One region of the Pseudomonas sp. 1176_21 genome, then DNA from elsewhere that is predicted to be linked to it. Evidence: riboswitches for the same ligand, from Rfam matches in the RefSeq annotation. Region 1 holds a riboswitch; each other region holds the start of a gene.

Region 1 (7,178 bases):
CAGATCGAGGGTCCAGTAGCGGTCGGGCTGGCTGTTGATGTCTTCGAGTTCGATGCCCGAGGTGGTCGGCGCCTTGGTGGTGGCGCGGGTCCAGGAGAGGTTGGCGTAGACGAAGCCTGCGTCGTAGCGGCCCTCGATCTCGTAGCCGCTCATGCGCACCTGCTCGGGCCAGTTGACCCAGTTGGCCTTGGCCGAATATTCGCCGTCGTCATCGACGATGTCGAACGACTGCGGGGTGATATAGCCGTCGATCTTGCTGATGAAGCGGTTGACCTTGAGCTGGGCGTAGTCGTTGCTGCTGAACAGCCCGGCGCGACTGAGATTGAAGCCGAACTCGTAGTTGGTGGAGCGCTCCTGGCGCAGGTAGGGGTTGGCCCCCACGCCGTCGGCATCGCTGGCATCGGCGGTCATCGGTACCTTCTCGAAGAACATCTCCTGCACCCGCGGTGCACGCGAGGTGCGCGACCAGCTGGTATAGAGCTGCATCCAGTCATAGGGCTTTACGGCAAAGCCGATACGCGGGTTGAAGCTGTGCTCGCGGCGGGTGATGTCCACATCGCCCCCGCCGATACCCGCGCACTCGCGCAAAATCGAGCACTTGGGCACGTGGCCGCTGACCTTGTAGCCGTCGTAGTGCATGCCCAGGGTCATGGCATAGATGTCGTAGTCCAGCTCCAGGGTACTGAACAGGCTTTCGGTCTGCTGCTTGCCTTCGGGGTTGGCCCCGCGTTTTTCCGGCGTGTCGGCAACGAAGTCGTCGGTGTAGTAGCGCATGCCGTTGCTCCAGCTCGCTTCCACCGGGCCGAGGTTGAAACGGCTGAGGTTGGTGAAGTCGAAACCGTGGGCATCGTCGTGGGTCTTGCGGCCGATGAAGGTGGATTCCTCCACCGGCGGGTAATCGAGCTGGGTCTTGTTCTGGTAGGCGTTTACCGTCAGGTTCACCCATTCGTTGTAGGGCGTGTAGGCGTACTTGGCGCGGTAGGTTTCGTTGCGCAGTTCCCATGGGTAGTTGTGGTAGAACTCGTTGCGGTACTGCACGCCGCTGAGGTCCAGGCGGTGCAGGTCGTTGGGCTGCAGGCGCACCTTGAGCAGGCCCGAGCGCGGGCTCTGCTTGGTGGTGTCGTAGTGGTTTTCCTGGCCGGAGCTGGTCTTGTATTCGCCGGTTTGCGAACTGCTGGCGGCGGCGACGATGCCGTACACGCCTTCGCTATCCTCGGGACGGGTTCGTGCGCCGGCGGCGAGCATGCGCGTGTTGCCGTAACCGTTGTTGCCGGTGCGGTAGGTGCTGCGCACACCCACGCGGTGATCGGGCTTGACGATGTCGTCGATATCGAAGGTGCGGAAGTTGGCGGTGCCCCCCAGGGTATTGGCACCTTCGGCGCCGTCCACCGCGCCGCGCTGCACATCGACACCGGCCAGCAGGTTGGGGTCGACGAAGGCCATCGGCCCGCCTGAACCGTGACCGGCGTTGTTGCGGAAGGTCTGGGTCACGCCGTCGATCATGGTGTTGACCCGCCCCAGGCCCGACAGCCCGCGGATGTTCACCGAAACCCCGGGCTGGCTGCGCGAATGCAGGGTGTAGGTACCGGGCATGGAACGCACCAGGCTGTTGAGGTCCTGGCGTTCGGCGTGCACTTCGCGGCTGCTGCGGATCACGCCCGGGCGCTCGCCCAGTGCGTTGACCAGCGTGGGGCCCACCTCCAGCGCGCTGCGGCTCTGTTCCTCGGCGCGCAGCACGAAGCTCTTGTCCTTGAGCTGCACGATGCGCAGCCCGGTACCCATCAGCAGCAGGTCGAAGGCTTCCTTGCGGTTGTACTCGCCATCCAGGCCCTGGGTCTGGCGCTTGTCGGTCAGCTCCGGGGCAAAGGTCAGCATCACGCCGGTGGCGCCCGCCAACTGGTTGAGTGCGGGCGCCAGCGGGCCTGCCGCAATCTGGTAATGCTTGCGTACAGCTGCGTGCTGAGCGGTGGGCGCCTCCATGGGCGCCGCCATTGCAACGCTGGCACCACTGACGGCAAGCGCCAGCACAGTAAGCGCGCCCTGCGCCGCCTTGAAAACACGGTGCCTGTCGGGCTGCTGGCCTGGATTTACGGTCGGCGCGATGCGTTTCACGTGAAGCTCCCTGGAACGTTGCAATGGTCTTGCAATAGAGGTCACGTGAGGCAGTCAAAAAGGGAAATGAAAATCAGTATTATTTTTAAAATCATTCATCAGCATGCGCGCGGATAAATGTTGGAACAGTTCTGCCCGTGATGTTCACGCGCCTACGGCGCAAAGGACGCTATGCTTGCAGGGCCTTCCGTTGACGAACGGTGCCACAGCACCCGCACACGGAACGGCCGACTCGAGTGGCAGGGAGGCCGTGATAAAGGAACCGCACATGGAAAAATACCGATTGGCCGCTGCGCAGCTCGACGAGAGCCTCAGCAGAATTCGCGAACAACGCGATCACCTCCTCGCCCTGGGGGAGGCGGAGCAAGCCGCTCCACTCACCAGAATCCTCAACATCGTTCGACTGGAGCTTGAGCTGTCACCGGTAGGTGGGCCCAAGGCGACCAGGCACTGACGCGAGGGCACTGAAACGCGAAAGCCACCTTGATAGGTGGCTTTTCTGTTCTATAGAGTGGCGCGTCGCTTGATAGCCCTACTCTCCTGGACCCTGCCCCATGACTGATCGCCAGATTATCGTCCCCGACGAGATGAAATTGCTTTGCGAGCGTGCTGGTTATGCCCCCGCGGTAAAGGTGGGCAGAACCCTGTACTGCGCCGGGCAGGTGGGTCGAACGCCGGAGCTGGAGGTGATTGAAGACCCGGAGCAGCAGTTTCTGGCGGCCTGGGAAAACCTTCGCCTCGTGCTCGCGGCGGGCGGTTGCGGGTTTGACGACGTGGTCGAAATGACGACCTATCACATCGACATGCAACGCCATATGCCGCTGTTCAGGAGCGTGAAGGACAAGGTCTTTCCAAGGAGCACCTGTGCATGGACCTGCATAGGCGTCAGCGAACTCGCCCGACCAGGGTTGCTGGTGGAGATCAAGTGCATTGCGGTGCAGCGGTAGGTGCGGGTAAGGAGTAGAAGCCCAGAAACGAAAAAAGCCGCTCAAGGCGGCTTGTTCCGGGCTTCAACGCACTTCAGCGAAGGGCGGTGAAAGCATCTATGGTGCGGACGAAGAGACTCGAACTCTTACAGCTTGCGCCGCTGGAACCTAAATCCAGTGTGTCTACCAATTTCACCACGTCCGCGTGAAGCTTTTAAAGCAAAGGCGCCGGATTTTCATCGGGCGCCTTTTAGAATATGGGGTGGACGATGGGGATCGAACCCACGACAACAGGAGTCACAATCCTGTGCTCTACCAACTGAGCTACGCCCACCATATTGCTTTACTGCTTTTACTTGTGCCAGCTGCCTGTATTGGCGCACCCGGCAGGACTCGAACCTGCGACCATCCGCTTAGAAGGCGGATGCTCTATCCAGCTGAGCTACGGGCGCATATTTAATCTGCTTTCTGTTAGGATTACAAATTAACTTTTAGTCATACCGAACAAGCTATCAAAACCACTCATTCTGCCTGACCTTGCTAACCAGTGCTAGGCTCTGCCCGACAAGTGCGATGAATGTTATAGACGAGCGGCAAAGTCGTCAACACTTTTTTGAAAAAAATTCATTTTATTTAAGGGGTTAGGGGAATTGCCAGACCAAGCGCCTTTGCCCTGCGCCCCGGTCATGCGAGAATGCGCGCTCTTTTTATTCCCTCTCGATGGTTAATCACGCGTCATGACTGCACAACTTATCGACGGCAAGGCGATCGCCGCCAGCCTGCGCCAGCAGATCGCCCAACGTGTCGCGCAACGTCGCGAGCAAGGCCTGCGCACCCCCGGCCTGGCAGTGATCCTGGTAGGCAGCGACCCCGCCTCCCAAGTCTATGTTTCGCACAAGCGTAAAGACTGTGAAGAGGTCGGCTTCAACTCCCAGGCCTATGACCTGCCCAGCGACACCACCCAGCAGGCGCTGACCGACCTGATCGACCGCCTAAATGAAGACGCCGACATCGACGGCATCCTGCTGCAGCTGCCACTGCCGGCGCACCTGGATGCCTCGCTGCTGCTCGAGCGCATTCGCCCCGACAAGGACGTGGACGGTTTCCACCCTTATAACGTAGGCCGCCTGGCCCAGCGCATCCCGCTGCTGCGCCCGTGCACCCCCAAAGGCATCATGACCCTGCTGCACAGCACCGGTCAGGACCTGTACGGCATGAATGCGGTGGTAGTGGGCGCCTCGAACATCGTCGGCCGCCCCATGGCCATGGAGCTGCTGCTGGCCGGCTGCACCGTGACCGTGACCCACCGCTTCACCAAGGACCTGGCCGGCCACGTCGGTCGCGCCGACCTGGTGGTGGTGGCTGCCGGCAAGCCGGGGCTGGTCAAGGGTGAATGGATCAAGGAAGGCGCCATCGTCATCGACGTGGGCATCAACCGCCAGGAAGACGGCAAGCTGGTGGGCGACGTGGTCTACGAGACCGCCCTGCCCCGCGCCGGCTGGATCACTCCGGTGCCAGGCGGCGTCGGGCCGATGACCCGGGCGTGCCTGCTGGAGAACACCTTGTATGCGGCCGAAGAGCTGCACGGTTGACCCCGCTGGATTTAAGTTCCAGCGGCGCTAGCCACTAAAGGAACGGCACCTGAGAAGGTGCCGTTTTTTTTGGCCTGGAACAAACGCACGCTCGTCAGCAAAGGCCGTCAGGTTGACGAACGGTCATGACAATGGTCAGATGCGGCCCAGTTTCAGGTGCCTGCTGCCGCCGTGCAGCAGGTGAAACGGGAAGCCGGTGCGTCTTGCATGACTAGTCCGGCGCTGCCCCCGCAACGGTAAGCGAGTGAAGCATCCAACAGGCCACTGTGCGCAACGCATGGGAAGGCGGATGACTTCGAGCCTCGCAAGCCCGGAGACCGGCCTGCAAACCCACGACTGTTGAAAGGATGCGTTCAGTCATTTTGGCAAACCTGCGGTGGGCGGGCACGAGCCGGTATTCTGGCGCGCGTTCGCCGGAACCCTCCTGTGCGCTTCCCGAAAAATCCTTTTTCGAGAAGTAGATGAAGACACGTCGTTTTACCCTGATCGGTTGCCTGATCGGCAGCCCGGCCCTGGCGGCCAGCGAACCCCTGACCCTCGACCAGCAGATCGTTTCCGCACCCTCGGTGGAGTCCACCACGGTGGCCGAGATGGCGCGCTATGGCAGCAAGGTGGAGGTCGTGGACCGCGAGCAGATCGAGCGCGCCGGCCCCAGCGCCGACATCACCCGCGTGCTGCAGATGTTCGTCCCCGGCCTGTATGTGGCGCCCAAGCAGGGGCCGTTCGACTATGGCACCTATTCGCTGCTGGGCGGGCGCAACGACGACACGCTGATCATGCTCGACGGGGTGCGCCTGAACAACCGTCTCTACGGCGGCATCTATATAGACACCCTGCCCGCCGCCGCCATCGAGCGCATCGAGGTACTCAAGGGCGGCCAGAGCCTGCTGTTCGGCACCCAGGCCGTGGCCGGGGTCATCAACATCGTCACCCGTTCGGCCCATAGCCGCGACCCCTCGGGCCAGGTCAACCTGGGCGTCGACAGCTTCATGGGGCGCAACGGCGATGCCCGTATCGAGCGCATCTTCAGCAACGGCCTGGGCGACCTGGGGCTGCTGGCCTACGTCAGCCACAACGTGTCCGAGGGCTACCAGCCCTACCACAGCAGCCAGATCACCTCGACGGTCAGCGACAAGAAGCGCAGCTACGAGGTCAACACTTTCGGCGCCAAGGCCGCACAAAGCCTGGGCGATGACAGCCGCCTGGAGCTGTTCTACCAGTACAGCGCCGCCAACCTGGACTTCCTGCGCCCGGACGCCAACCGCCGTACCACCAACGACCGCGTGCAGCAGATCGCCACGGCCACTTTCGAGCAGCGCCTGAACCCCGACTTCAGCTACTTCGTCAAAGGCCACATGAACGATTGGGATACGCGCTACACCCGCATCTACAACAACACCGACGGCAGCACCCGCACCCTCAACCACGACGACTACTGGGGCTTCAGCGACTGGGGCATGCAGGCCGAAGGCAAGGCCGTGCTCCCCGACGAGCACACCCTGGTGTTCGGTACCGACAACCAGTGGTTCAAGGGCAAGGACGACGTGCTCAAGATCGATAACAACCAGGCCGAGGCCCATGCGCTGTATGTGCAGCTGCGCCCTGTCATCGACGCCCTGCCTGACTGGCACCCCAGCATCGGCGTGCGCCGCGAGCACCTGAGCGGTGGTGACAGTGCCACGGTGGGCATGCTCACCTCGCTCTACGACCTGACCGACCAGCTCAAGCTGCGCGGCCAGTTCGGCACCGCCTACAAGCTGCCCAACGCCGAGCAACTGTACGTCAACGAACCGGGCGACGAGATGGGCAACCCCAACCTCAAGCCGGAGAAGAGCCGCAATGCCGAACTGGGCCTGGACTACACCGGCCTGATCCAGGGCCAGCCTTACAGCCTGAGCGGTACGCTGTTCACCCGGCGCATCGAGGACCTGATCACCATCGTGGATGCACAATGGGTCAACGGCGATGGCGAGATCCAGGTGCGCGGCGTCGAGGTCAACGGGCAGTTCCAGCTCAGTGACCGCTGGCAGCTGGCGGCAGACATGACGCGCAACCTGAGCGAGTCGCGCAACGGCGCCACCCTCAACAACATTCCCGGGTTCTTTGCACGCAGCCGGCTGGGGTACGAGTCGGGTGACCGGATGTGGGGCGCAGGCGCGGCGGTGCGCTACATCGGCACGGTGAAAAGCCCGCGGGATGTGGACTACGGGCATTACACCGTGGTGGACGCCGATGCCTACCGCTACCTGGACGGCGCCCGCCAGCATCGCCTGAGCCTGCTGCTGGAGAACCTGCTGGACCGCGACTACACCACCAGCATGGACAGCGGCGCGCGCAAGGTGCAGAACCTGGGAAGGCCGTTCACCAGCGAAGTGCGTTACACCTACAGCTTCTAGAAGCAGCGCGGGTCAAGCCCGCTCCCACAGGCTCATCCGTCACCTGTGGGAGCGGGCTTGACCCGCGAAAGCCGCACCACGGACTCAAGGACAAGCCCATGCCCATCCCCAGCAAACCCGAGTGGTCGCACATTCCCGCTCACGCCCGCCAC
Region 2 (7,178 bases), on a different contig from region 1:
CTCGCTGCTCACCTGTGCCAGGCTGGGCGGCCGTGGCCCTTCCCAGGCAAGGCCCAGGTCGCAGTCCAGCGGGTCGAAGCCCAGCCCCAGGCCGCGGGCCAGGGCGCGCAGCAGGCTGGCATTGGGGCCGCGCCCATCACCACGTTCCACCCGCAGCAGGGCCAGCAGCGTGTCGATCCGCAGGCGCCCGTCCGGCGATTGGCCGAACACATGCAGGCCGTCGCGAATCTGCGACTCCTTGAGGTCGCACAGGTAGGTGTCCAGGCGCGGCAGCCACACCGCCGCATCGTCCAGCGCGCCTTCCAGCTGCAGCTCGCGATCGATGTGGTTGTCGCGCACCAGGTTGAGGATGTCGCGCTGCAGTTCACGGGCCCGGCGCGGGTCCAGCAGTTGCGCCTCGTAGTACTCGTCGGCCAGCAGTTCCAGGTCGCGCAACGGCCCGTAGGTTTCGGCGCGGGTCAACGGCGGCATCAGGTGGTCGATGATCACCGCCTGGGTGCGGCGCTTGGCCTGGGCGCCCTCGCCCGGGTCGTTGACGATGAACGGGTAGATGTTCGGCAGCGGCCCCAGCAACGCGTCCGGCCAGCACCTGGCCGACAGGCCGACGCCCTTGCCCGGCAGCCACTCCAGGTTGCCGTGCTTGCCCACGTGGATCAGCGCATCGGCGGCATAGGCGTGGCGCAGCCAGAAGTAGAACGCCAGGTAGCCATGCGGCGGCACCAGGTCGGGGTCGTGGTACACCGCACTGGGGTCGACCTGATAACCGCGCGCCGGCTGGATACCGACGAAGGTCAGGCCAAGGCGCAGGCCGGCGACCATCATGCGCCCGCTGCGGAACATCGGGTCCTGCTCCGGCTCCCCCCAGCGCTCGCGCACCGCCTGCTGGTTGGCCTGGGGCAACAGGGCGAAGGCGGCGCGGTAATCGTCCAGCGCCATGCTCTGCGCACAGGGGCGCTGGTCGAGCGTGTCGAGGTCGTTGCTGACCCCGCCGAGCAGGGCCTGGATCAGCGCCGTGCCACTGTCTGGCAACGGCCCTACCGGGTAGCCCTGGGCCTGCATGGCACGCAGGATGTTGAGCGCCGCCGCCGGGGTGTCCAGCCCCACACCGTTGCCGATGCGCCCGTCGCGGGTCGGGTAGTTGGCCAGAATCAGCGCCACGCGTTTTTGCGGGTTGCCCAGGCGCGCCAGCTCGCACCAGCGCCGGGCCAGTTCCGCAACAAAATCCATGCGTTCCAGGTGCGGCTTGTAGCACACCACGTCCGACTGGCTGCGTTCGCTGCGCCAGGCCAGGTCCTTGAAGCTGATCGGCCGGCTGATGATGCGCCCGTCCAGTTCCGGCAGGGCAATGTGCATGGCCAGGTCGCGGGCCCCCAGGCCCTGTTCGCTGGCCTCCCAGGCCGGCTGGTTGTCCTGTGCGCAGATGGCCTGCAGCACCGGGATGTCGCGCCGGAACGGGCGCAAATGCGGCTGCTGCGGGCTGGACTGGGCGAAGCCTGTGGTGTTGATGATCAGGGCCGCGTCGACCTGGTCCAGCCATTGCTCGACCTGGTCCAGGCAGGCTGCCTCCTTGAGGCTGGCCACGGCAATCGGCAGCGGGTTGAGCCCCGCGCCTTGCAGACGCTCGCAGAACGCATCGATGAACCCCGTGTTGGCGGCCTGCAGGTGCGAGCGGTAGAAGATGATCGGCGTCACGGGCTGGCCGGGCTGCCACAGGGCACGCCAGCTGTCCACGCTCGCCTGGGGGTGTTGCGGGTGATAGACACTGGTGCGCGGCAACTGCTGCGGCTCGTCCCAACGGTAGTCGCGGCCCAGCCATTGGCTGGCCAGGCACTGGAACAGGTTCAGCGCATTGGCCTTGCCGCCCTGGCGCAGGTAGTGCCACAGCCGTTCGGCCTGGGCAGGGGGCACCGTGCTCAGGCTGGTCAGCTCAGGGTCCGGGCGGTCGTCGCCCGGCACCAGGATCAGTTGCACGCCCCGCCCCGCCAGCGCCACCAGTTGCTCCACGCCATAGCGCCAGTAACCGATGCCGCCGTGCAGCGACACCAGGATGACCTTGGCATGGCGCAGCACTTCGTCCACATACAGGTCGACCGAAGCATGGTTCTGCACCTGCATCGGGTTGGCCAGGCGCAGGCTGGGGTAGTCGTCCGGCAACTGCTGGGCGGTTTCGGCCAGCAGTGCCAGGTGCGAATCACCGCTGCAGAGAATCACCAGGTCGGCGGGGGTCTGGCCGAGGTCGGCGATGCTGTCGTCCGGCACAAAGCCGCCGGGCTGGGTCCGCAGCAGGTGCATGGGTCAGGCGCCCAGTGCGGCGCGCAGGCTGGCTTCGAGTTGCACGGCGTCTAGGTCCTGGCCGATCAGCACCAGGCGCGTGGTACGTGGCTCGTCGCTGCGCCAGGCGCGGTCGAAGTGCTTGTCGAAGCGCGTACCCACGCCCTGCACCAGCAGACGCATCGGCTTGCCCGGAATGGCCGCGAAGCCCTTCACGCGCAGGATGCCGTGCTGCACCACCAGTTGGGTCAGGGCATCGAGCAGCAGGCTTTCGTCGGCCTGGGGCAACTCGATGGAGATGGAGTCGAAGGCATCATGGTCGTGATCGTCGTGGTCGTCATCGCCGTCATGGTGCGAATCGTGGTGGGTACGACGCGCGTCGATGTGCTGCTCGGACTCGGCGCCCAGGCCCAGCAATACGTCCAACGGCAGGCGGCCGCTGCTGGCCTCCACCACCTTGACCGCAGGCGGCAGTTCCTCGGCCACCTCGGCGCGCACCCTGGCCAGGTCGTCGGCAGCGATCAGGTCAGCCTTGTTCAGCACCACCAGGTCGGCGCTGGCCAACTGGTCGGCAAACAGTTCGTGCAGTGGGGACTCGTGGTCCAGGTTCGGGTCGAGCTTGCGCTGGGCGTCCACCTGGTCGGGGTAGGCAGCGAAGGTGCCGGCGGCCACGGCCGGGCTGTCGACCACGGTGATCACCGCATCCACCGTGCAGGCGTTGCGGATTTCCGGCCACTGGAAGGCTTGCACCAGTGGCTTGGGCAGTGCCAAGCCGCTGGTTTCGATGAGGATATGGTCCAGGTCGCCACGGCGCGCCACCAGCTCGCGCATCACCGGGAAGAACTCTTCCTGAACGGTGCAGCACAGGCAGCCGTTGGCCAGCTCGTAGACGCGCCCGCTGGCTTCTTCCTCGGTGCAGCCGATGCTGCACTGCTTGAGGATCTCGCCATCGATGCCCAGCTCGCCGAACTCGTTGACGATCACCGCGATGCGGCGGCCCTGGGCGTTGTCGAGCATGTGCCGCAGCAAGGTGGTCTTGCCCGAGCCGAGGAAGCCGGTAACGATGGTGACGGGGAGTTTGGCCAGTGTTTTCATGGGGGTGCCCTTGGCAGGATGGCGGGCATGCAGGACGAGAGCCGCAGGAGCCTTGCTGCCTGAGCGCATTCGCCACCGGATCACCCCGCCCGGTTGAAAGTCGGAAACTGTTCGAGGCAGGTCTCCTGGCTCGCGCTGTGCCGGCACGCCTGCCGGCAGCATCGACGCCTTCCCGCCCGGGGCAGTGGCACGGCCGATGCCGTTCAACGCTTACAGTTGCGGGGGCAGCCACGGCTTGAACCGTATTCCCGTCTTAGCTGCAGCCAGGGCCGCAGAACCTCGAAGCGGCTAGGCTACGCAGTGGTCCGGGGCAGGTCAACCGCTGTATTGACGGATGCCGGCGCGCGTGATTTGCTAGCCGCATTCGTTCGGGTGCCTTTTTACAAGGTGAAACGGGAAACCGGTGCGTCAGCCGCTTCTGCAAAGAAGCAGCGACAAATCCGGTGCTGCCCCCGCAACGGTAAGCGAGGAAAGCGTCTTTACCACTGTGCCAGCTGTGCGGCATGGGAAGGTGACGCCCTCAGGCTGAGCATGCTGCCAGCCCTCGCAAGCCCGGAGACCGGCCCGATACAGTCATGACAAACCCGCGGTGGGCGGGCGCTGTTGAACCCCTGGGCGAGCCTCGCGCAGGGGTTGGCCGCGCTTGCCTGTTGCCGATAGCCCCGACGACACGACAACACCAAAAAGGAACGCGCCATGCCCATCAGTACCGCCAGCCAGCCCCTCGTCACCCCCACTACCCTCAGCCAGCGCCTGGCCGTCGCCATCGGTGCATCGCTGCTGGGCCTTTGCCTGGTCTACTTCGCCGGCTTCTCGCACATCGAGGCGGTGCACAACGCTGCCCACGATACCCGCCACAGCGCCGCGTTCCCTTGCCACTGAGACCTGCCCCGATGATCAAGCGCATTGCCCGCACCGCAGGCTTTACCGGCCTGCTCGCCGCCCTGCTGCTGACCCTGCTGCAAAGCTTCTGGGTCGCACCGCTGATTCTGCAGGCCGAAACCTACGAGAACCCGGCACCGGCCGCCCAAACCCATGAGCATGCCGACGCCGCGGGTGAAGGCCACCACCACGATGCCGAGGCCTGGTCGCCTGAAGACGGCTGGCAGCGCGTGCTGTCGACCACCGGTGGCAACCTGGTGGTGGCCGTCGGCTTTGCCCTGATCCTGGCTGCGCTGTACACCCTGCGTGCGCCGGGCCGTACCGCCACCGGCGCAGCCTGGGGGCTTGCCGGGTTCGCGGTATTCTGCCTGGCGCCCACCCTCGGGCTGCCGCCAGAGCTGCCGGGCACTGCCGCCGCCGACCTGGCGCAGCGTCAACTGTGGTGGGTGGGCGCCGCGGCTGCCACCGCTGCCGGCCTGGCCCTGATCGTGTTTGCGCACAACTGGCTGCTCAAGGCGCTGGGTGTGGCATTGCTGGTTGTTCCGCACGTGATCGGTGCGCCGCAGCCGGAGGTGCACGAGAGCCTGGCGCCGCAAGCACTGGAGGCGCAGTTCAAGGTGGCGTCACTGTTGACCAATGCCGCGTTCTGGCTGGCCCTGGGCCTGCTCAGTGCCTGGCTGTACCGTCGCCAGCCAGCCTGATGCAGTTGTATGCCGGGCTGGGCTGTCGTCGCGGCTGCCCGGCCCGCGAACTGGCCGCCCTGCTCCAGCAGACCCTGTTCGCCCATCACCTGCCCGCCTCTGCCCTCGCCGGGCTGGCCAGCATCGACCTCAAGGCCGGCGAACCCGGCCTGCATGAACTGGCAAGGCAACTGGGGTTGCCGCTGGTGTTCTTTTCGGCCGCGCAACTGGCCCCCTTCGAAAGCCGCCTGAGCCACCGTTCGCCCACGGCGTTCGCCCTCAGCGGCTGCCATGGGGTGGCCGAAAGCGCCGCGCTGGCCCTGGCCGAGCAACGCGGCGGCGCCAATGCCGCACTGCGCCTGCCACGCACCGTGCAAGGCGCCGCCACCCTGGCATTGGCCTGGGCCCCGCCGTTTGACGGATAATGCCGCGCAATCTTTCCAAGGATTCATCATGACCGTCTATTTCATCGGTGCCGGCCCGGGCGACCCCGAGCTGATCACCGTCAAGGGCCAGCGCCTGATCCACAGCTGCCCGGTGATCATCTATGCCGGCTCGCTGGTGCCCGCCGCCGTGCTCGAAGGCCACCGCGCCGAAACCGTGATCAACAGCGCCGAACTGCACCTGGGGCAGATCATCGAGCTGATGCGCACGGCCCACGCCAACGGCCAGGATGTGGCCCGCGTACACAGCGGCGACCCTGGGCTGTACGGTGCGATCGGCGAACAGATCCGCCACCTGCGTGAACTGGGTATCCCGTTCCAGATCATCCCCGGCGTGACCGCCGTGGCTGCCAGTGCCGCCCTGCTCGAATGCGAGCTGACCCTGCCGGACATCGCCCAGAGCGTGATCCTGACGCGCTACGGCGATACCTCGCCGATGCCGCCGGGCGAATCGCTGGGGAGCCTGGCCAGCCACCAGGCAACCCTGGCCATTCACCTGGGGGTCAAGCACCTGGCCAGAATCGTCGAGGAACTGCGCCCGCATTACGGCAGCGACTGCCCGATCGCCGTGGTGCACCGCGCCACCTGGCCAGATCAGGACTGGGTGCTGGGCAGCCTGGACGACATCGTGCAACGGGTGCAGGCCAAGGGCTTTCGACGCACCGCACTGATCCTGGTGGGCCGGGTATTGGGCAGCGATACCTTCAGCGAGTCGGCGCTCTACCGCGCCGGGCATGCGCACCTGTACCGACCTTGACGGCCATTGACGGCGGCCCTCCCGGCCCGATGCCCGGCGCGTTCCCATGGGCGCGCCTGCCGATTCAACCGCCTCTGCTAGCGATAACCGGCCCAGACGATAGGAAATCGGCTACAGAACTTTCGAGCGCCTTGTAAGAAAAATCCTCTAATCGAACTGATTTCTTCCTCACTTCTATACTGGACGTACTCCTGCTGAGCGTTTCCACGTATCTTGGCCGCCTTGCCAGAGCCTGGGCAGGCGTCGCCCCGAACGGTTCGGGGCCTGGATCACCTCTCTGACAAGGAGTTGCGCGATGCCCAAAGTCTTGATCGTTGATGACCACACCACCATCCTCTTCGCCATCCGCACCCTGCTGGAGCGCGATGGCTACAACATCGTCGGTGAAGCCCGAGACGGCGCCAGTGCCGTCGAACTGGCGCGCAAGCTGCAGCCTGACGTGGTGATCCTCGATCTGGGGCTGCCACGCCTGGATGGCCTGAGCGTGCTGGAGCGGCTCAGCCAGTTGACCAACCCGCCACGCATCCTGGTACTGACCGGCCGCCCACCCCGGCTGTTCGCCCGCCGTTGCATCGAGTCCGGTGCCTCGGCATTCGTGCGCAAGGACGAAGACCTCGATATCCTGAGCGCCGCCCTCAAGGCCGTGCTCAACGGCTACTCCTACCTGCCCGATGCGTCACGCTTCAATGACCGGTCAAGCTCGGAACTCCAGCGCCTGGACAAGCTGTCCAACCGTGAGTTCGAGGTGCTGCGCCAGTTGGCCAAGGGCGCCAGCAATGGCGAAATCGCTACAGCGATGATCCTCAGCGCCAAGACCATCAGCACCTACAAGACCCGCATCATGGAAAAGCTCGGGGTGGTATCGCTGGTTGAGTTGATCGATGTGGCCAACCGCAACGCACTGACCTGAGCCGCCCATGACCAAGCGTTGCCTGCCTGCCCTGCTGCTCGCCTGCCTGGTGCAGTGGCTGGCGATAAGCGCCATGGCACAGGAGCCGGGGGTTGCCCGCCAACTGCTCGGGCGCTCGGTCAGCAGCAGTGCGCCACCCT
Region 3 (7,178 bases), 130 kb from region 1:
CCACGCCCACGCCGATCAGGCCCTGGGTGAAGCCCGACTGCAACGTGCCCATCAGGCCATAGGCCCATTCCTCGGCATAACCGTTGCGCTCGGCACGGGGCTTGTAGGCATTGCGTGCGCCGCTGTTGCGCGCGCCGTGGCGGTATTCGCGGTTGTCGTACACGCTGCGGTTGAGCAGGCTCCAGGTGCTGTCTTCGACCAGGCCGTTGGCCTGCTCCTGGGCCGATTCGGCCAGCACCAGGGGCGCCGGCCCGGCCAATGCCAGCAGCAGGGCCGAACGGGTGCGCAGTGCGATCATTGTGCGGCCTCGCGTTGCAGCAGGGCGGCAAGACGATCTGCTGCACGCCTGGGCAAGGTGCTCGGCAGGCTCGGTGGCGTGGCGGCGGGCTCACCGACTTGGATCAGCATCACCATGCCCATCGACAGGTGCGGGATGCACTGGATGCCGTACAGGCCCGGCACGTTGAAGGTGTGCTCGATTTGCTGGTTGATCCTGCCCTTGAACGCCTCGGCGCCTTCGGGCAGCAGGCCGGGCAGCGAGGCGGCATTGTGCCCGCTCTGGGTGGCGATGAACTTCACCGAATCGCCGGGGGCGATGCGCAGGTAGTCCGGCTCGTACACCATGCTGCCGGTCGCACCACGGTTGAGCATTTTCACTTCGTGCACCTCGGCCGATACCGAAGGGGCGAGCAGGGCGCTGGCGAGCAGCAGGGGCAAGGCGGCAAGGCGCATGGGCGGGCTATCCATTTCAGGTCAAGAGGAACGAACGCGCAGGATCTGCGCGCCGTCGAAGGGGTCGGTCAGGTAGTGCGCCTGCACCCCGAAGGTGGCCTGCAGGCGTTGCGAGGTCAGCACCTGCAACGGCGGGCCGACATCCACCAGGCGCCCGCGCTCGAGCACGGCCAGGCGATCGCAGGTGAGGGCCTGGTTGAGGTCGTGCAGGGCGATCAGGGTGGTCACCGGCAGCGCCTGAACCAGGCGCAGAATGCCCAGCTGGTGCTGGATGTCGAGGTGGTTGGTCGGCTCGTCGAGCAACAGCAGTTGCGGGCGTTGCGCCAGGGCCCGGGCGATGTGCACGCGCTGGCGCTCGCCACCGGAGAGGCTGCGCCAGCTGCGTGTTGCCAGGTGGGTGGCATCCACGTCGGCCAGGGCCTGCTGCACGATAGCGTGATCGTCTGCCGACCACGGGCGCAACGCCGACAACCACGGCGTGCGGCCCAGGGCCACGGCATCGAACACATTGATCGCATCGCTGGTGTCGGCCTGTTGCTCGACCACTGCCAACCGCCGCGCCACCTCGCGGCGTGGCAGCTGCCTGAGCGCGTTGCTGCCCAGCTGCACCTCGCCGCAGGTGGGCGTGCGCAGCCCGGCCAGCAGCTTGAGCAGGGTGGACTTGCCCGAGCCGTTGGGGCCGACGATACCCAGGGTCTCGCCACGGCGCACCTCAAGGTCGACCGCGTCCAGCAGCACGGCATCGCGCATCTTCAAACCCAGGCCGGTGCAGCGCAGTGCAGCTTCATCCAGCGGGTGGGTGACAGCGTTCATCGGGCGCTCCTGCGGCCAATCAGTATCAATGCGAACACCGGTGCGCCGACCAGCGCCGTGATCACCCCCACCGGAATCACCTGGCCCTTGATCAGGGTGCGCGAGAGCACGTCGGCGGCAATCAGGAACAGCGCGCCACCCAGCGCGCTGGCCGGCAGCAGGCGCGCATGGGGGGTACCGAACAGCAGCCGCATCGCATGCGGAATCACCAGCCCGACAAAGCCGATGGCGCCGACGATCGACACCATCACTGCCGTCACCAGCGCCGCGCAGCTGATCAGCAGCACCTGCACGCGGCGTACCGGGATGCCCAGCGAGGCAGCCGAGTCGCTGCCGAAGGTGAAGGCGTCCAGCGCCCGCCGATGCCACACGCACACCGCAAGGCCGGCCAGCGCCACCGGCACCGCCAGCCACACCGACGGCCAGCGCACGCCACTGAGGTTGCCCAGCAGCCAGAACAGGATGCCGCGCGCCTGCTCGGCACTGGCCGACCGGGTGATCAGAAAGGCGGTGAGCGCGTTGAACAGCTGCGAGCCGGCGATCCCGGCGAGGATGATCTGCCCCGTGCTGTTGGACGGCCCGCTGGCACGGGCCAGCAGCGCCACCAGCGCGAAGGCCGCGATGGCCCCGACGAAGGCGCCCAGCGACAGCGTGATCGCCCCCGCGCCCAGCCCCAGCAGCGCCACCAGCACCGCGCCGGTGGAGGCGCCGGCCGAGATGCCGAGCAGGTACGGGTCGGCCAGCGGGTTGCGCAGCAGCGACTGCAGTACCACCCCGCAGGTGGCCAACCCCGCGCCGCAGGCGGCGGCCACCAGCGCACGGGTCAGGCGATAGTTCCACACGATGCCTTCATCGATCGGGTCCAGCAGGTGCCCGGCGGCCCATAGCTTGTTGGCCAGCACCTGCAGCACCACCGAGGGGGCGATCGGCGTTTCGCCAATCGCCACCCCTGCCAGTATCGCCAGCAGCAGGGCCAGCCACGCGAGCAGGCCGCGCACAACGCTGCCTGTCATGGCGCCAGGTCGAAGCCGTTGATGGCCGAGGCCAGGGTCTCCATGCCGCTGAACAGGCGCGTGCTGGCCTGCATGGCGTGCGCATCGAGAATCACGATGCGGTTGTGTCTGACCGCGTCCATGTTGCGCGTGACCGGGTCGCTGCGCAGGAATTCGAGTTTCTTCTGGTAGTCATCGGCCGGGAAGCGACGACGGTCCATGCGCGCGATCACCAGGAAGGTGGGGTTGGCCTTGGCGATGGTTTCCCAGCCCACGGTCGGCCATTCCTCATCGGACTGCACCACGTTGCGCACGCCCAGGGTCTGCAGCATGTAGTCGGGGATACCCTTGCGCCCGGCCACGTACGGGTCGATGTCCAGGTCTGCGCTGGAGAACCAGAACAGGGCGCTGGTGTCCTTCAGATCCTTGCCTTTCACGGTGGCGGCAGCCTTGGCCAGGCGTGCCTTGAGCTCGCTGTTCAACCGCTCGCCACGCGCCTGCACGTCGAAGATCTCGGCCAGCTGGCTGATGCTGTTGTAGATGCTGTCGATGCGAAACGGCTCCAGGCGGGTGCCGTCGGCGCCGACCAGGTTGTCCTTGCCCTCGCAGTCGGACGGCATCAGGTAGGTGGGGATGTTCAGCTCATGGAACTGCTCGCGGGTGCCGACCACGCCCTGCGGGCCGACCATCCACTCCAGCTGCACCGCCACCAGTTGCGGGCGCTTGCCGATCACCGCCTCGAAGCTGGGGTCGTTGTCGGCCAGGCGCTCGACCTTGTCGTTCTGCACCTTGTACTGCGCCAGCACATCGTTGAACCACAGCGAGGTGCCGACCAGCCTGTCGCCCAGGCCCAGTGCGTAGAACATCTCGGTGCCGGCCTGGCCGATGGTCACGGCGCTGTCGGGCGCGTGCTGGAAGGTCAGCGGCATGCCGCAGTTCTGCAGCGTGAGCGGGTAGTGGGTCGGGGCGGCCTGGGCCAGGGTCGACAGACCCAGGCCCGCGAGCAGGGTGACAAGGCGGGGCAACTGCATGATGCGATCTCCATTCGAACCGTACACGGGCAGGGGTGTACAACCTGGAAACACATCGACAGGCGCTGCCGCGCGGGCAGGGCAAGGCCGTTCGGCGCGCGGGGCGCTCGCGGCACAGATGTACTCCCCGGACACCCCGCCGGTTAGTGATTGTTGCTGTGCCGGCAGGTCTCCTGACTGGTGCGTCGTCACCTGGCTCCGGCCTTCCCGGGGGTCACCCAGTGGCATTTCAGGAGCAGGCTCGGCACTTACAGTTGCGGGGGCAGTTCCGTTTGACGCCATGCAGTGGCGTCTCGGATTCCCTATTGATTCCGTGTGGAAACCGGCGGGCGGCATGGTAGTCGATCACGCCGCCCGCAGGGAAACAAAACCCCGCCAGCCTCAGAGGTACTTGAGCCAGGCAATGTCGCGACGGCGGGCCTTGAACGCGGCAAACCAGCGCACCGGCGGGAACAGCGCCACGGCCAGCAGCACGGCGGTCAGCCACACCGCCCAGATACCATCGAAGCCGAAGTAATTGCCCTGGTTCAGGCCCAGCAGTGCAACGCAGGCCAGGTACGCCACTTTCAGCACATACAGGTGCAGCAGGTAGAAGAACATCGGTGCGGCGCCGAACACCGCCAGGGTGCTGATCCACCGGCGCTGCCCGGCGCGCTCCAGGCCCAGCAGCAACAGCAGGCCAGCCCCCAGGGTCAGGGCCAGGAACAGCAGCGAGGGCGGGTACTTGGTGATGTTGAAGAAGCTCATCAGGGTGTGCGCGGTATCGGCCTGAACCGTCCATGGCGCCTCGCCGTAGCCGTTGAGCAGGCGCAGGGCGACAAAGCCGATCAGGGTTGCCAGGCCTGCCAGCAGCAGACGGCGCTGGCGCGTGGTGGCCGGCATCGAGTGGGCGAACCAGGGGCCCAGGCCGTAGCCCAGCGCGATCACGCCGACCCACGGCAGCACCGGGTACGAGGTACGCAGGCGCAGGCTGTCGGAGAACTCGAGCCAGCCGCGGTCATGCAGGATCGCCCACGGCACGTGCAGCGCAGAGCCCTGCGCAAAGTGCAGGCCGTCGAGCAGGTTGTGACCGGCCACGATCGCGGCGCCCAGCACCAGCAACAGCGGGCGCGGCAACCACACCAGGGCCGCCAGGGCGATCATGCTGATGCCGATGGCCCAGATCACCTGCAGGTAGATCACGCTGGGTGGCAGCTGGAAGGTCCAGGCGATGTTCACCAGGGTGAACTCCAGCACCACCAGAAACAGCCCGCGCTTGAACAGAAAGGCCGACACATCGCCCCGGCCCTGGTGCTTCTGGCCATACAGCCAGGCCGACAGCCCGGTCAGCAGCACGAACACCGGGGCGCACAGGTGGGCCAGCGTACGGCTGACGAACAGCGCAGGTTCGGTGCTGTCGATGGCCATCGGATCGCTGACCTGGCGGTGCAGGAAGAAAGTTTCGCGCACGTGGTCCAGCAGCATGAACAGGATCACCAGGCCCCTGAGGGCATCGATGGACAGCAGGCGTTGGCTCGGTTTGCTGGCGGCGGGGAGGGCAGTAGCGCTAGTCATTGAAAGGTCGCAGGCAGAGGGGGCGAATTGAATGGTTACTGTATAACATTTCTATTCGCTCGGTAAATCTTCCTTACAATCTTGACTGCCATGCTGCGACATCAGACCGCACCCATCTGGCGCTGCGCGCTGGAACCCGTCGACCCTGCGTGACAAAATGCCGCCTCGCAAAACCCTTGCACAAGGCTCCCGCTCTCGGGGCCGGCACCTTCCCAAAAGGATGGTTACATGAACGATTTACTGACCCGGCGCACGGTGATCGCCGGGCTCGGCCTGCTCGGCCTCGGTGCCCTGGCAGGTTGCAACAACTCCGGCGCGCTGGACTTCAAATACGGCAAGGACCTGAGCAACAAGATCCTCGGCCGCACCTTCAAGCTCAAGGACCCGCAAGGCAACGTGATGACCCTGTCGAGCTTCCAGGGCTCGATGCCGATGGTGTTCTTCGGCTTCACCCAATGCCCGGCGGTGTGCCCCACCACCCTGGCCCGCGCGGTGCAGATCAAGAAGCTGATGGGCCGCGACGCCGATTTCCTGCAGGTGGTGTTCATCAGCCTGGACCCCGAGCGCGACACCCCCGAAGTGCTGGACGCCTACGTCAAGGCCTTCGATCCCTCGTTCGTGGCACTGTCCGGTACCCTGGAAGAGACGGCCGCAGTGGCCAAGGAATTCGGCGTGTTCTACGAGAAGGTGCCGGCCGGCGACACCTATACCATTTCCCACAGCTCGACCAGCTACGTGTTCGACTCGCGTGGCGTGCTGCGCCTTGGCCTCTCGCACTCCCTCAATGCCAGGGAATGCACCGAAGACCTGCTTACCGTAATGGAGGTTTGTTAATGCGTTCTCCCGTGAAACACGCGCTTGGCGCGATGGCGTTGCTGTCCCTGTTCGGTGCGGCGCTGCCCGCCGTTGCCCAGACCACCGTGGGCGAGCCCTGGGTGCGCGCCAGTGTGCCGCAGCAGCAGTCGACCGGTGCGTTCATGACCCTCACTGCCAGCACCGACAGCAAGCTGGTGGGCGTCGAGTCGCCGGTGGCCAAGACCGTGCAGGTGCACCAGATGCAGATGCACAACGACGTGATGAGCATGAGTGAAGTCAAGGCGCTGGACCTGCCCGCCGGCAAGCCGGTGGTGCTCGACACCAATGGCTACCACGTGATGCTGATGGGCCTGGTCAAGCAGGTGAAGGAAGGCGACACGGTGCCGCTGACCCTGATCGTCGAAGACGCCAAGGGCCAGAAGGAGTCGATCAAGGTCGACGCCCCGGTGCGTTCGCTGACCGCCACCGACGGTCACGGCGAGCACTCGATGCACGACCACAGCCACATGTAAGTACCCGCCGCGCCGGCCCTTGCGCCGGCGCAATCCGTTCCTGCCGGGTGGTTCGCCACCCAACGGGTTCAACTGGCCTGCGCCAGATAGTCCCGCAGCCGATCCTGCAGATACCACACACCTTCAGCGTGTTTCAGGTAATCGCTGATCGGCATCATCTGCCAGTACTGGCCTTCGTCGCCAAATTCGATGGCATCGATTTCCCCCTGCGTGATGTGCCCCACCAAAAACCAGGACTCCCAGCCAGGTCTGGCCAGGCTGGGGTAGTTGCGGCGCCATTCGATGCGTTCGGGGGGCAGGCGCAGGGCGAACTCTTCGTCCAGCTCGCGCAGCGCGCATTCCACCGGGGTCTCATTACCTTCGCGCCCCCCGCCGGCAAAGTCCCAGCAGCCGGGGAAGGGGATGGTGCTTTTCACGTCGCGCTTGTAGGTGAGCAGGTGGTCGTGGAACAGCAGGGCGAGTTTGGCACCGCAGAAGGGTTTGAGGGGCATGGAGACTGGCCTCTGGCAGGACGGGGCGTTAGGCACCGGGCCGGTATTTATACGACGGTTCTGCAGGTTGCGCGGCGTTTTTTGTGGTGTGGGCTGCCGGGCAGCTCCTGGTCACACAGGCATGCGCCGCCGACGGGTATAACTGAACCTGGGAATAAGGATATGCTGTTTCGAAATATTACAAATTGGTGAGGGCAGAATGCCGTTAAAGGACCTGTTGCTGGCGCTGGTGGTGAT

Evidence for each region. A riboswitch is a leader RNA that binds a small molecule or an ion and turns the genes downstream of it on or off. The one in region 1 is predicted to bind cobalamin.
Region 2: linked by a shared signal. The riboswitch ahead of FW760_RS04370 (CbtB domain-containing protein) and the one ahead of FW760_RS16155 (TonB-dependent receptor plug domain-containing protein) in region 1 are both predicted to bind cobalamin.
Region 3: linked by a shared signal. The riboswitch ahead of FW760_RS15585 (ABC transporter substrate-binding protein) and the one ahead of FW760_RS16155 (TonB-dependent receptor plug domain-containing protein) in region 1 are both predicted to bind cobalamin.

What each region holds. Positions count from the first base shown of each region.
Region 1 covers NZ_VXCV01000006.1:167,067-174,244, forward strand. The annotation lists gene FW760_RS16120 (TonB-dependent receptor domain-containing protein) at 1-2,112, opposite strand, end outside; gene FW760_RS16125 (hypothetical protein) at 2,381-2,566, shown strand; gene FW760_RS16130 (RidA family protein) at 2,667-3,059, shown strand; tRNA gene FW760_RS16135 (tRNA-Leu) at 3,159-3,243, opposite strand; tRNA gene FW760_RS16140 (tRNA-His) at 3,297-3,372, opposite strand; tRNA gene FW760_RS16145 (tRNA-Arg) at 3,414-3,490, opposite strand; gene folD (bifunctional methylenetetrahydrofolate dehydrogenase/methenyltetrahydrofolate cyclohydrolase FolD) at 3,776-4,630, shown strand; cobalamin riboswitch at 4,768-4,970, shown strand; gene FW760_RS16155 (TonB-dependent receptor plug domain-containing protein) at 5,092-7,026, shown strand; gene FW760_RS16160 ((2Fe-2S) ferredoxin domain-containing protein) at 7,125-7,178, shown strand, end outside.
Region 2 covers NZ_VXCV01000001.1:914,040-921,217, forward strand. The annotation lists gene cobN (cobaltochelatase subunit CobN) at 1-2,292, opposite strand, end outside; gene cobW (cobalamin biosynthesis protein CobW) at 2,296-3,366, opposite strand; cobalamin riboswitch at 3,465-3,663, opposite strand; cobalamin riboswitch at 3,720-3,948, shown strand; gene FW760_RS04370 (CbtB domain-containing protein) at 4,063-4,248, shown strand; gene FW760_RS04375 (CbtA family protein) at 4,260-4,949, shown strand; gene FW760_RS04380 (cobalamin biosynthesis protein) at 4,949-5,353, shown strand; gene cobM (precorrin-4 C(11)-methyltransferase) at 5,382-6,128, shown strand; gene FW760_RS04390 (response regulator transcription factor) at 6,424-7,038, shown strand; gene FW760_RS04395 (transporter substrate-binding domain-containing protein) at 7,046-7,178, shown strand, end outside.
Region 3 covers NZ_VXCV01000006.1:40,632-47,809, reverse strand. The annotation lists gene FW760_RS15605 (OprD family porin) at 1-298, opposite strand, end outside; gene FW760_RS15600 (pseudoazurin) at 295-732, opposite strand; partial or broken gene FW760_RS15595 (ABC transporter ATP-binding protein) at 1,006-1,482, opposite strand; gene FW760_RS15590 (FecCD family ABC transporter permease) at 1,542-2,558, opposite strand; gene FW760_RS15585 (ABC transporter substrate-binding protein) at 2,555-3,568, opposite strand; cobalamin riboswitch at 3,715-3,909, opposite strand; gene FW760_RS15580 (DUF1624 domain-containing protein) at 3,950-5,122, opposite strand; gene FW760_RS15575 (SCO family protein) at 5,351-5,956, shown strand; gene FW760_RS15570 (copper chaperone PCu(A)C) at 5,956-6,450, shown strand; gene FW760_RS15565 (NUDIX hydrolase) at 6,519-6,941, opposite strand; gene FW760_RS15560 (EamA family transporter) at 7,141-7,178, shown strand, end outside.